Chitinimonas arctica: one gene and its partner. The protein of the gene in region 1 binds, or shares a complex with, the protein of each later gene. Links are inferred from orthologs where the notes say so. Each region holds a gene or a part of one and is shown on either strand. Other genes may lie near its edges. The genes, in order: hfq and FNU76_RS03930.

Region 1 (5,708 bases):
GCACATCCTTTTGCTGGATAGCGCTGAATACCGCTTCGCGCGTGTCGCCGCTCAATCCCGCCGCATCGGCCAGCGCCAGGAACAAGCCGATATGGCCGATGTCCAGGTGCACATGGCCGATATCGGCCAGTTTCAGGCATTCGCGCATCAGCTCGACGATTTCCACGTCGGCGGCCACGCCGGCATAGCCGTAGATTTCCGCGCCCAGCTGCAAGGGTTCACGCGCAGCCATCACGCCGTCGGGCTGGGTGTGTACCACCGCGCCGGCGTAACACAGCCGTGCCACGCCTTGGCGGTTGAGCAGGTGCGCGTCGATGCGCGCTACTTGCGGCGTGATATCGGCGCGCAGTCCCAACTGCCGGCCACTGAGCTGGTCGGTCAGCTTGAAGGTCTTGAGGTCCAGCGCGTTATCCTGCCGGGTCAGCAGCGAATCGACATACTCGATCAACGGCGGCTGAACCAGTTCGTAGCCGAAGCTGGCGATCAGGTCGAGCGACGCACGACGCAAGGTCTCCACGCGGCGCGCTTCTGGCGGCAGCAGGTCGGCGATATTTTCGGGCAGTATCCAGTTACGCATAGGTGCAGGCCGGGACGCGAAGCGTGCCAGCAATCATGTTCCGTTCAGCAGCCGACCTGGCATAACGGTTATCCGCTATGCCAGGTCGGCCGATTTCGGCGAGGCTTTACGCCACTAAGAGGTGTCGGTCACAGCAAGAGGCCCTCGGCAAGGAGCGCGAGGGCCTATGCAGGCAACGCATTATCTCACAAGCCGATCACTTCGCTCGTGGGTCCTTCATGTACTTGAAAAATGCCGAGCTGGGTTCCAGCACCATCACGTCCGACTTCGACTTGAAGGTCTTCTTGTAAGCTTCCAGGCTGCGATAGAAAGCATAGAACTCGGGATTCTGGCCATAGGCCGCACCATAGATACTGGCCGCTTTACCGTCGCCTTCACCCTTGAGCTGCTGAGCCTTGTTGAAAGCATCGGCGATGATGATTTCACGCTGGCGATCGGCATCCGCACGGATCTTTTCCGCTTCGGCCGAACCTTCCGAGCGCAATTGGCTGGCCACGGTCTTGCGTTCCGAGATCATCCGCTCATACACGGCGTTGCTGATATCGTCGGGAAAATCGACCCGCTTCAGCCGCACATCGACAATATGCACACCAATCTTGCGCGCATCGGCGTCGGCGACCTGACCCACGATCTCCATCACTTCGTCGCGCTTGCCGGAGATCACATCCTGCACCGTCTGCTTGCCGAATTCGGCCCGCAGTACATCGTTGACGGTCTTGCGCAGACGGGCGGAAGCGGTACGTTCGTTGCCGCCCACGCTCTTGTAATACTGCTCGACGTCGATGACTTGCCACTTCACATAGCTATCGACCAGGACGTTTTTCTTTTCGATGGTGTTGAAGCGCTCCGGGCTTTCGGCATCCATGGTGAGGATGCGGCGATCGAAGTAACGCACCGATTGCAGCAAAGGCACCTTGAACTTGATCCCCGGCTCCTTCACCACGCGCACCACTTCACCCAGCTGGAACACCATGGCCGATTGACGCTGGTCAACGGTAAACACGCTCATGCTGAGCACCAGCAAGCCCAGCAAGACGATCACAACGGCGGAAACAAGACGGTTCATATCAACGCCCCTCCCTATCGCCGCGATTGGCGGCTTCGGACTTCAGGCGGACAGCGGGGGTTTCGCCGCCGGCGGGTATTTCGGCCGTGGCGGGGCCAGGGCCGGACAATTGCATCAGCTTATCCAGGGGCAGGTAAAGCAGGTTGCCGCTACCGGCCTTCTGATCGACCAATACCTTGGAACTGTTGCTCATGATTTCCTGCATGGTGTCGAGGTACATGCGATCCCGTGTCACTTGCGGCGCCTTGCTGTACTCGGCGACCACCTGGCTGAAACGCGAGGCATTACCCTCGGCTTCGGCAATCACCCGACGCTTGTAGCCTTCCGCCTCCTGCAACAGCCGGGCCGCGTTACCGCGCGCCTTGGGCACCACATCGTTGGAATAGGCGGTACCGTCGTTGGTCTGCTTGACCTTGTCCTGGCCGGCCTTCACGGCATCGGCGAACGCGGCCTGCACTTCTTCCGGCGGCTGTACGTCATTGATATTGATACGGCTGATGCGAATACCGGCGCCATAGCTATCGAGCAAGTTTTGAATCAAGCGCGTCGCATCGGCGGCAACCTGGCCACGTCCTTCGTTCAGCACAAAATCGACCTTGTTGCGGCCGACGATTTCGCGGATGGAGGTTTCGGCAGCCTGCTTGACGATGTCGCGGGCGTCGCCATCGGCAACATTGTTAAAGACAAAGGCCTTGGCGTCCTTGATGTCGTATTGGACTTCCAGCTGCATATCGATGATGTTCTGGTCCTGCGTCAGCATCAGCGATTCATCGGGCAGGCGGTTCTTGGTGCTGCCCTGGAAGCCTACTTCCACGGAACGCACCTCGGACATCTTGACGATCTCGCGCTGCTCGATCGGCCACGGCATATGCCAATGCAGACCCGGATCGGTCGTCTGCACATAGCGGCCAAAGCGCAGCACCACGGCTTCTTCGCGCGCATCGACAACATAGAAGCCGCTGGCTGCCCACAGTACCGCCACCACACCCAGCACGGCGCCAATGCCGCCAGCCATGGCGCGGCCGTCATGCGGGGGGTTCGGGCCAGCATCGGCCGGGCGGCCGGGCTTGCCACCGAAGAACTGTTTGAGCTTATTGGTGAACTGGCGAATGATTTCGTCCAGATCGGGCGGACCGTCCTTGCCTCGGCGGCCCCACTGCGGGTCTTGCGACATATTGGCTTTATTCCGTCGTTGAATAGTCGGGCATTGATTCGACCAGCACCTGTCGTAATAAATCCAGGCCCAGGCCGTTTTTCGCGCTAATACGGACGGCGCGAATCCTACCATACTCGTCCCGCTCGACAGCGGGTTCGCCACCCTTGAGATCGATCTTGTTCCAAATCACGATCTGCGGGATCGCGTCGGCGGCGATTTCCTTCAGCACGATATTGACTGCTTCGATCTGTGCTTCGCGCGTCTCGCTGGCGCCATCGACCACATGCAGCAGCAGATCGGCGCGGATGGTTTCTTCCAGGGTGGCGCGAAACGCCTCGACCAGGCCATGCGGCAGGTCGCGGATAAAACCGACCGTATCAGACAAGACGATAGAGTGCTGCGGGTCAAGAAATAGCTTGCGACTGGTGGTATCCAGCGTGGCGAACAGCTGGTCCGCCGCGTAGGTGCGTTCGTGCGTCAGCGCGTTGAACAAGGTCGATTTACCGGCATTGGTATAGCCTACCAGCGAAACGGAAAACTGTTTGCTGCGCTCACGCGCGCGCCGCTGGGTATCCCGGTGCCGCTGTAGCTCTTTCAGCTTGACCTTGAGCTTGCTCACCCGTTCGTTGAGCATGCGCCGGTCCATCTCCAGCTGGGTTTCGCCGGGACCGCCGCGCGTACCCGTGGCGCCGCGCTGCCGCTCCAGGTGGGTCCAACCGCGTACCAGCCGGGTGGACATATATTGCAGCTGAGCCAGTTCGACCTGCAGTTTGCCCTCGTTGGAACGGGCGCGCTGCCCGAAAATATCCAGGATCACCCGGACCCGGTCGGACACGCGGCATTCCAAGGCCTTTTCCAGGTTGCGCTCCTGCGCGCCGGACAAGGCATGGTTGAACAACACGGTGTCCGCCTCGAATGCGGCGACGCTGGCCGCGACTTCTTCCACCTTGCCGGAACCGGCGAACAGCTTGGGATCGGGCCGCTGGCGCTTGCCCTGGATGATGGCCATGACCTGATAGCCGTTGCTTTCAGCCAACAGCTTGAATTCTTCTATGTTCTCCAGATAATCGGGACCGCCGAAATCCAGACAAACGAGGACGGCCTTATCGCCGCCTTGGTGGCGTTCAAACACGCAGGCTTTCTTCTAGATGAGAGGTTGGCGCCAGGCGCCGGAAAGTCTTCAATCGTATGCCAACACGAACGGGGCACCAAAGCGCCCCGCCCTCGATACCGCTACGGAAAATCAGGCGTCGGCAGCCGGTGTGGCTGGCTGGTCCTTGTCGTATGGAATCGTCACTGGGCGCGCGGGCACCACGGTGGAGATGGCATGCTTGTAAACCATTTGCGTCACCGTGTTACGCAGCAGCACGACGTACTGATCGAAGGATTCGATCTGACCTTGCAGCTTGATGCCGTTGACCAGATAAATCGAAACTGGAACATGTTCCTTGCGCAGGATATTCAAAAACGGGTCTTGTAGCATTTGCCCTTTTGCGCTCATTTGTAGTTCTCCACTCTGTAATTGAAAAAGTGACGGAATCCGTCTAAATCCTGCAGCTGCGATCTGGTGTGCCAGTAGTCACTTGTAGCAGCTTTTCCGACAAGCACAAACCTTGGCACGGACCGGGCCGTAGCCCTCAGCCCTTCTTGATCGTCGGTCGTTTGGGTTTACCTGCTTTTGGCGGGTTGGGCCCTTGGGAACCATGGCGTGCCACCTTCACGGGCTTTTTCTCGCCCCGCATGGCGCCAATCCGGTCAGGCTTGAATTCGCCCGGCTTCATATCGAATGGGTTGTCCGCCTTCTTGAACTGGACCCGCAGCGGCGTTCCCTGCAGTTTGAACATCTTCAGGAAGGAATGTTCCAGGTAACGCCAATAACTGGCCGGCACGCCGTCCAGCGAAGTACCGTGCACCACCACCACCGGCGGATTCATGCCGCCCTGGTGGGCATATTTCATCTTTGGCCGCATCAGGCCGACACGCGGCGGCTGCTGCTTTTCGGTGGCCAGCTGCAGCGCGCGCGTCAGGCGCGGCGTCGGCAGTTTTGCCATGGCGGCGGCGTAGGCGGCATTGATGCTGGCGAACAGATCACCGACACCCTGCCCTTCCAACGCGGAAATATGGTGGAAACGGGCAAAATCGAGGAAGCTGAGCTTGCGGCCGATATCGCGCTTCACCTGGTCGCGCGTATATAGATCCAGGCCTTCCCACTTGTTCACCGCCACCACCATGGCCCGCCCGGCTTCCAATGCGAATCCGGCGATATGGGCATCCTGCTCCGCCACATCCTGGCGGGCATCGAGTACCAGCACGACCACGTTGGCGTCTTCGATCGCCTTCATGGTTTTCACCACCGAGAATTTCTCGATGGCTTCGTTGACCTTGCCGCTCTTACGCACGCCGGCGGTATCGATAATGGTGTATTTCTGGTCGCCGCGTTCGAAATCGATATAGATCGAATCGCGGGTGGTGCCCGGCTGGTCGAAGGCAATCACCCGCTCCTCGCCCAGGATGGCGTTGACCAGGGTGGATTTTCCTACATTCGGCCGGCCGATGATGGCGAACTTGGGGTGCTTGACCTCGGCCTCGTCCACTTCGACGTCGAAGCCGGCCAGGATACTGTCGATCAGTCCCCGCACCCCTTCGCCGTGGGCGGAAGAGATCGGCCATGGCTCGCCCAGCGCCAACTCGTAGAATTCGGCGGTGACGACATTGGGCGCCATGCCCTCTGCCTTGTTCACGGCCAGGCGGACCGGCCGGTCCAATTGCCGTAGCCGGTTGGCGATCAGCTTGTCCTGCGGCGTCATGCCGACCCGGGCGTCCACCAGGAAAATGACGGCATCGGCCTCGTCGATGGCCTGCAAGGTCTGGCGAGCCATTTCATGCATGATGCCATCGTCCGCGACCGG
Region 2 (7,644 bases), 3.2 Mb from region 1 along the record:
TTGACGATAGCCATCCATGCCGTCAGGTCGGACGCTTCAACTCCGGCCAAGTATGCGGCGCGCACGGAACGCCCCTTCCAGATCTCGCTGGCTAGAACCGTATTGGAGTTGCCGACGGTTCAGCCAAGGCGCGATAGACGACCACGCCGGATCGAATTCCGGCCATTGGAGCCGGCTACCGTGCCGATGATCCAGCAAGCCAGTCGGCATATGGTTTGAACGCCTTGCCGTCGGACCAAGCAGGGGGCGCAGGCTTTAACCCGCGTCCCTCCCACTCAAGGAGAGCATCATGCTGCACTATGCTGCCGTATTCTTTGTTATTGCCCTGATTGCCGCGGTACTGGGATTTGGCGGTATTGCCGCTGGTGCCGCCGAAATCGCCAAGATCCTGTTCTTTATCTTCCTGGTCATCTTTGTGGTGACGCTGGTCATGGGCCTCTTTAGGCGAGGCCGAGGTTGACCGCGCTCCAATAGATGCCAAAAAAACAGGCCGCTCTTTGCAGAGCGGCTGTTTTTTTCCGGCAAGGCCTCAACGCCGCCACACGCGGCCATCGCGTACCGCAACCACATCGCCACGCCGAAAATTGGCACTGTCCTGGGTGATGGCCTGATAGCTGCCGTCGTCCATGCGGACCGATACCCTGTAGGCGACGCGCTCCTTGTGCCTATCGTCCAATTTATCGCCGACGACGGCGCCACCTACCACGCCTACGATGGTTGCGGCGGTATTGCCGTCACCCTTGCCGACTTGATTGCCCAGCACGCCACCCACCACGCCGCCCAGCACGGCGCCGGCACCCGGGCCGCGCTTGCCTGGTTGGACCACTTCTTCCACCGATTGCACTACACCGTAGGGGGAGTGGTCGGCCTGTCGTTCCGCCAGTAGCAACGGAGCCTGATCCTGGCGCGAGGTACTGCAGCCGGGAAGGGATGCGGCGGCTAAGAGGGATACGGATACAGCGGTGATCAATGTTTTCATGACGCTTCTCCTCGATGGTCGGTAAACGGGATGCCCAGTAGCTGGGTCCACCTTTTCGAGGGGCATATTTCATGCCACGGACCGTGGGCGAGCTATTTGCTCTTATTACTTCAGCAACACTTCCCTCACGGACAGGAGCACGCCATGCAAGCCGTCACACAGAACGATCCACGGGCCTTACCTATTTCCACCAGGAAACGGGCCTTGTGGCTGGCCATGCCCGCACCGGACCCGCTCGCCGATCCCGTCCCTGAGGAAGCCCCCGGGCAGCTACCGCCGAATCCCTCCGACGATCCGCCCGTGCTGCCAGTGCAGCCGCCACTCAAGGTGCGGGACGACGAACGGGATCGCGTCGAGCCGACTTGCGAGCGTGAGTACGCGTGGCTGCAGGCGCAAGCTGCCCAAGCCAGTTGTCCCGGCCCTTACTACTTCATGTAGGACGGATCAGGCCAGGAACAACGATTGCTCCCTTTTTATGCGCCAGCGAGCAAGAAGCCACTATTCAAAAATAGTTACCATGGCTTTGGAAAAGCTTACAAATGTAGGTAATTAAGTACTTTTCCCGGCGTGTTGGCAGAAGTTCTCCCCCTCTCTCTCAACTAATTTAGAAGGGAATAATGATGAACCAAAGCAATCGCGCCTATCCGCGCAATGACTACGAAAATGACATGCAAGGCAGTGGCAACGAGCCTGTCGGTGGTGATGTCTGGCAATCCGGTACGCCAGGCAATCGGCCAATGGAACAAGGCGGCCGGCAAGGTCAATCCCGCCAGGGCGCCTATCAGGATGAGTACTATGGTGGCAATCGCTACCAGGGCAATCGTCCCAATAGCGTTCATGGCCAAGACAGACAGCGCCAGCAGGGCCAGTACGGCTACCAAGGCGATGAGCGCTATCAACGCGGCGGCGGTATCGAGGGCTACGACGGCCCGGGCCAGTATAGCCAATATGGACAGGGCCAATCCGGACACCGTGGGATGGAGCGGGGCGGCTACGGCAATGCCGACCAAGGCCAATTCGGACAGCGCGGTGAATTCCAGTCCAGCCACCCTGGCGGCTTCCGCTCAGGCCAGCAAGGTCCCTATGGTCATGACCAGGGTGGATATCGCAGCGCTCACCATGACCCGTACCAAGGCGGCTTCGATCGCGGTTATCAAGGCGGCGAACAGCAGTTCGGCCCGCAGCCCGGGACCCGCCACTATGATCCCGACTACCACCAATGGCGTAGTGAGCAGGTGAGCAAGCTCGACCAGGATTACGACAATTGGCGCCAGGAACGTTACGGCAAATTCGCCGACGAGTTCAGCGAATGGCGCAGGAGCCGCGAGTCCAGCGGTAGCGTCGGCGGCGGCGGCGGCGGCAGCGACCGCGACGCAGCCGGCCGCACCGGCACCAGCAACTCCTTAGGCAACAACAATACGCTGGGCAATAGCGGTGTCAGTGCCAATACCCCTGACAAAATGCCGAAGGGCAAGTAGACCGCGTACCCGGGCCAGATAGGAGGGAAGGCGATTCCGGTTGCGATCCCCTCCCCGTAGCCCGCTTTCCATCCTATCCGGGCACGCCCTTGCCGATTGACAGCCACGCCGGCCTGGGTGGCTGTTTCGCTATGGGTGGTCGTATCGAGGATTGCCGCAGGATTTACCAGGGTGCGGAAAACATTGCGGCGCCGGCGTCCGGCACGCGCGTCAAACCGCAGCGGGCGAATGGGTATGAGGCTTGCCTGAACAAGGATATTCCGCTTTGCGCGGCCATGTTCAGGAGCTTCCCATGTCATCCACCCAGCATCCATCCCACCCGGTAAGCACCGGTGTGCCCTCTGACATGAAGTCGCAGGACCTGGAGGCCGACCGCCGCGAGGCGGGTGAGGTGCTGACCACCAATCAGGGCCTGGCCATCAGCGACAACCAGAATTCGCTAAGGGCCGGCGCGCGTGGCCCCACCTTGCTGGAGGATTTCATACTCCGGGAAAAGATTACCCACTTCGATCACGAGCGTATTCCCGAGCGGGTTGTCCATGCCCGTGGTGAAGGCGCGCATGGTTATTTCGAAGTGTACGAGCCGATGAGCAAGCTGACCCGCGCGGCCTTTCTACAGGACCCGGCCGCCAAAACGCCGGTGTTTGTCCGGTTCTCCACGGTGGCCGGCTCGCGCGGCTCGGCCGACACCGCCCGCGATGCCCGTGGCTTTGCCGTCAAGTTCTACACCAGTGAAGGTAATTTCGACTTGGTCGGCAACAATATTCCGGTGTTCTTCATCCAGGACGCCATCAAATTTCCCGACCTCGTGCATGCCCTCAAACCCGAACCCGATAGCGAGATGCCGCAGGCATCCAGCGCCCACGACACCTTCTGGGACTTTATCTCGCTGATGCCGGAAAGCACCCATATGATCATGTGGGTGATGTCGGACCGTGCCATTCCTCGCAGCCATCGCATGATGGAAGGTTTTGGCGTGCACACCTTCCGCCTGGTCAATGCCGAAGGGGTGTCGCGTTTCGTCAAGTTCCACTGGAAGCCGGTTTTGGGCATCCATGCGCTGGCCTGGGACGAGGCGCAGCAGCTCGCCGGGCGGGACCCGGATTTCCATCGCCGCGACCTATGGGAGGCGATCGACCGCGGTGCCTATCCTGAATGGGAGCTGGGCCTGCAGGTGGTGGAGGAAGCCGATGCCGAAAAATTGGGCTTCGATCTGCTCGATGCCACCAAGCTGATCCCGGAAAACCTGGTGCCGGTGCAGAAGATCGGCAAGCTGACGCTGACCCAAAATACCGACAATTTCTTTGCCGAGACCGAGCAGGTGGCCTTCCATCCCGGTCATCTCGTGCCCGGCATCGAGTTCAGCAACGATCCCCTGCTGCAGGGACGGCTGTTTTCCTATACCGACACCCAGCTGTCACGTCTCGGTGGTCCGAATTTCCACGAAATCCCCATCAACCGGCCGCGCTGCCCCTTCCACAACAACCAGCGCGACGGTATGCATAGACAGTCCATCGCCATCGGCCGGGTAGCCTACGAACCCAATTCCCTGGCGGACGGCAAACCGCACGAAATCGAGCCGGCCCTGGGCGGTTTCGCCAGCGTGGCGGAAAGAATGGAATCACCCAAGATCCGGGCCCGCAGCCCCAGCTTTGCCGACCATTTCAGCCAGGCGCGCCTTTTTTGGGTAAGCCAGAGCCTGGTCGAGCAGGACCATATCGTGCTGGCCTTTACCTTCGAGTTGAGCAAGGTCGGGGTGCCGGCCATTCGCGAGCGCATGGTGCGCACACTGGAAAACGTCGATCCGGTATTGGCCGGCCGCGTTGCGCGCGGCCTGGGTCTCAAGGATCACCAAGCCACGGTGCGGTCTACCCCCTTACCGGAGCCGGAACCGTCTCCGCAGCTGAGCATGCTGGGCAGCGGCGACCATTCCATCCGCACCCGCAAGATCGCCATCCTGGTGGCCGATGGCGTCGATGGCGAGGCGGTCGAGAGAGTACGCAAGGCCTTGGAAGCAGCCGGTGCGGTTTGCAAGTTGGTCGCATTGACGCTTGGTACGGTGACCAGCGCAAGCGGTGACGCACTGTCGGTCGATCACACCTTGCTCACCACGCCTTCGGTGGTCTTCGATGCGGTTTTCGTGCCTGGCGGTAGCCATGGATTGCGTGCCTGCGGCGACGCGCTGCGTTTCGTGCTGGAGGCCTACAAGCACGGCAAGGCCATTGCCGCCAGTGGCGACGGCCTGGAACTACTGGATGAGGCCGGTATTCCACCGGAGACCTGTCCGGCTGGGGTGGTCTACCAAACCGGCGAGACCCTGCTGGCCGACGTCGCGGCGCAGTTTATCGACGCGATCGGCGCGCACCGCCATTGGCAAAGGTGCAGCCAGGACGCCGTGCCGGCGTGAATATCCAGGCAGAAAGACCTGCCCGGCCGGCAAGCAGGCACAACGTTTGCACTTGCTTCAACAACGGCCCTCCCAATGGCGCCGTACCTGCTCAACAACAAGGAGACCTGCCATGTACAAGCTGCTAATCGCCCTCTCGCTGGCCATCATGACCGCCTTCGGCACCACCGGCTGTGCCGTCACCAGCGGCCAGAGTTCCGTCGGTGAATTTGTCGACGACACCACCATCACCACCCGGGTGAAGGCGCGCTTCGCCGAGGACAAGACCGTCAGCGCCATGCGCATCAATGTGGAAACCTTGAAGGGCGTGGTGCAACTATCGGGATTCGCCACCTCCGATACGGAAAAAACCCATGCCGCCCAGATCGCCCGCAATGTGCCGGACGTGAAGGATGTACGTAACAACATCACGATAGCCCGTTCCAATTAAGCGGGACGGCCGGGCCAGCGGCCTGGGACCAGGAAAAGCGCCAGGAATGGCGCTTTTCGCATGTTTGGGACCCGCACAAGACTGGAATCCAACTTCCGGTATGCAGCGCTTGGACGGTCTTACCTCAGCCCGCGGGTAGCGAGCGTGAGCGGGGTGGCATGGAGGGTCAGCGTGCCGGCGCGTGGCCGAATGGCGCGCCAGCCCAACAGACGCAGGAAATTGTCCCAGCTGAAGGGGCTCTGTTGCGGTCCCAGGGCAATGGTGAGTAGCGTGGCACGGCAAAAAAACAGCGCCAACAGGAGATAGCCGGCGGCGGCCAGCATGCCCATCTGTGGGCTGAGCAGGCTGCCGCCCACCGTGACGGCCTTGGCGGTGGGCAGCATGCCATATACCACCCAAGGCTGCCGTCCGACCTCCGCCACCATCCAGCCCGCCAGCGTGGCCAGCCAGGGGAGAGGCAGGCAGACCAGGATAAGGCGCAGCAACCAGCGCTGTCCGCCCGCGGCCAGCTGCTTGCGCCGCCAGACGGCCAGGCCGAACAGTAGCGACAGAACCAGTCCACACCCCACCATCAGCCGGAACGAGTAGAACAGGACCGGTACATTCGGCACCAGGCGATTGGCCGCTGCAGCGATATCGGCTTCCTGGACGCGATGGCCGGTACGTTGTTCCAGATCGCGGGATAGTAGGTCATAGCCATCCTCCACGCCGTCGTGGCGAGCATGGCGTATACGCGAGGCGGCCTCGTCCACCAGCTCGTCCATGCCCTTGGGGGCTTGGTCCAGGCGGTGGTTTCCCAGCAGGCTGAGCAGGTAGGGTAGCTGGATTTCGTAGCGATTGCTCCGGCTGGCACGGTCCGGCACGGCCAATAAGGTCAAGGGCGCGGGAGCCGCTTCGGTTCGCCATAGCGCTTCGATGGCGGCGAATTTAAGCGGCTGGTGTCGGGCTACGCTGCGCGCACTATGATGGCCGGAAACCACCGTGGCCAGGGTTGCGACCAGGCCCACCACGGCGGCCAGCTTGAAAGAGCGATGTGCGATCGGCAGATGCTTGCCTTGCAGGCAGTACCAGGCGCAGATGGCCAGCACAAACAGGCAACCGATCACGACGGCTGCTGGCAGCGCATGGGAGATCTTGTCGAAAGCCACCGGGCTGCGAAAGATTTCCTCCAGCGAGATCACCACGGCTCGTCCCTCGGCCACGGTCACGCCGACCGGATGCTGCATCCAGGCATTCATGGTCAGGATGGTGGATGCCTGGATGCACAGTACAAGGCCCAGCAGGCAGGTGGCGGCAAAGTGGACATATTTGTTGAGACGGTCCCAGCCGAACACCATCATGCAGGTCAACACCAGCATGATAGGCGCGACGATGCCCTCGATGGATAGCACGCGGCTCAGGACCTCGCGGACATAGTCGCTATAGCCAGCCCAGTTGTGGGTGAGCTGCCAGCGCAGCGGCAGGCCGGTGGCCAGGCCCACGCACCAGGCGAAGAAAAAGAAGCGGCTCCAGAAGCGGGCGCCCGTCCGCCAGCCGGTATCGCGGCTGTACAGATAGGCCCCTTCCATCAGGGCGATCAACAGGATCAAGCCAAGCGTGATCGGTACGAACAGATAGTGGTAGCTGGCCGTCACGGCGAACTGCACGCGCATGAAATCGAAAGCGGCGGGGGAGAGCGGCATTCTGGTATTCCTCCTGGGACTATCCGGCCGCTCCTGGCTGCCACGTCGGCGCTGAAGCGTGTCGTTGATTAGACAATATGCTAATAATCTAATATACGCAAGAAGAACTGTCCGGATGACGGTGGCGGACTACGATGAATCGCATGGGAAAGCCCCGGGTATCCGACGTGAAAGGAGTACATCATGCGATTCGCAGTCCTGATTACCAGCTTGCTGTCCTTGTGCGTGGTGGTTGCGCAGGCTGGCGAATTGAGTCTTGCCGTCAATGCACCGCGCGGACAGGAAGATATCCAGAAGTGGAATGCCCTGGCGGCCTACCTGAGTGCCGAGACCGGCGAAAAGGTCACCGTTTCGGGCACCCCGCCGGCACGTATCGACAAGGAAGTCGAATCGGGCGCCATCAAGCTGGCCTTGATGAACCCGGTATCGGCCGCGGATGTGATCCAGCAGAACATTGCGAAGCCGCTGGCTACCCTCAAGGCCAAGGGAACCGCCCAGTTCGCCGGGGCCATCATCACCCGCGCCGATAGCCCGATCAAGACGGTCGCCGACCTGAAGGGCAAGAATGTGATGGCCTTCCAGACTTCCTCGGCCGGCGCCTATGTCTTCCAGATGTATTACGTTCAGTCCAACGGGCTGGACCCGAAAAAGGACTTCAGCTTGCGCCA

Evidence for each region.
Region 2: the proteins of hfq (region 1) and FNU76_RS03930 are in contact, whole or in part, in a crystal structure (PDB 3VU3), measured with the Escherichia coli proteins. The link is inferred for Chitinimonas arctica from one-to-one orthologs.

What each region holds. Positions count from the first base shown.
Region 1 is NZ_CP041730.1:4,090,165-4,095,872, reverse strand. The notes cover bases 2,672-5,376. They hold hfq (RNA chaperone Hfq), read right to left. Parts: upstream 4,301-5,376; coding sequence 4,043-4,300; downstream 2,672-4,042. Other genes in these bases: der (ribosome biogenesis GTPase Der), read right to left, coding at 4,437-5,376; hflX (GTPase HflX), read right to left, coding at 2,825-3,931; hflK (FtsH protease activity modulator HflK), read right to left, coding at 2,672-2,817. In the rest of the region: FNU76_RS18655 (ATP phosphoribosyltransferase regulatory subunit), read right to left, coding at 1-577; protease modulator HflC, read right to left, coding at 774-1,643; more of hflK, read right to left, coding at 1,645-2,671; more of der, read right to left, coding at 5,377-5,708. UniProt on the Escherichia coli protein: RNA chaperone that binds small regulatory RNA (sRNAs) and mRNAs to facilitate mRNA translational regulation in response to envelope stress, environmental stress and changes in metabolite concentrations.
Region 2 is NZ_CP041730.1:893,747-901,390, reverse strand. Bases 2,317-5,306 are described here. They hold FNU76_RS03930 (catalase), read left to right. Parts: upstream 2,317-2,749; coding sequence 2,750-4,864; downstream 4,865-5,306. Other genes in these bases: FNU76_RS03925 (BON domain-containing protein), read left to right, coding at 4,977-5,294; FNU76_RS03935 (hypothetical protein), read left to right, coding at 2,317-2,457. Also shown: FNU76_RS03955 (hypothetical protein), read left to right, coding at 1-219; FNU76_RS03950 (DUF1328 domain-containing protein), read left to right, coding at 290-460; FNU76_RS03945 (glycine zipper 2TM domain-containing protein), read right to left, coding at 530-979; FNU76_RS03940 (hypothetical protein), read left to right, coding at 1,124-1,417; more of FNU76_RS03935, read left to right, coding at 1,597-2,316; FNU76_RS03920 (cytochrome ubiquinol oxidase subunit I), read right to left, coding at 5,414-6,976; FNU76_RS03915 (phosphate/phosphite/phosphonate ABC transporter substrate-binding protein), read left to right, coding at 7,160-7,644.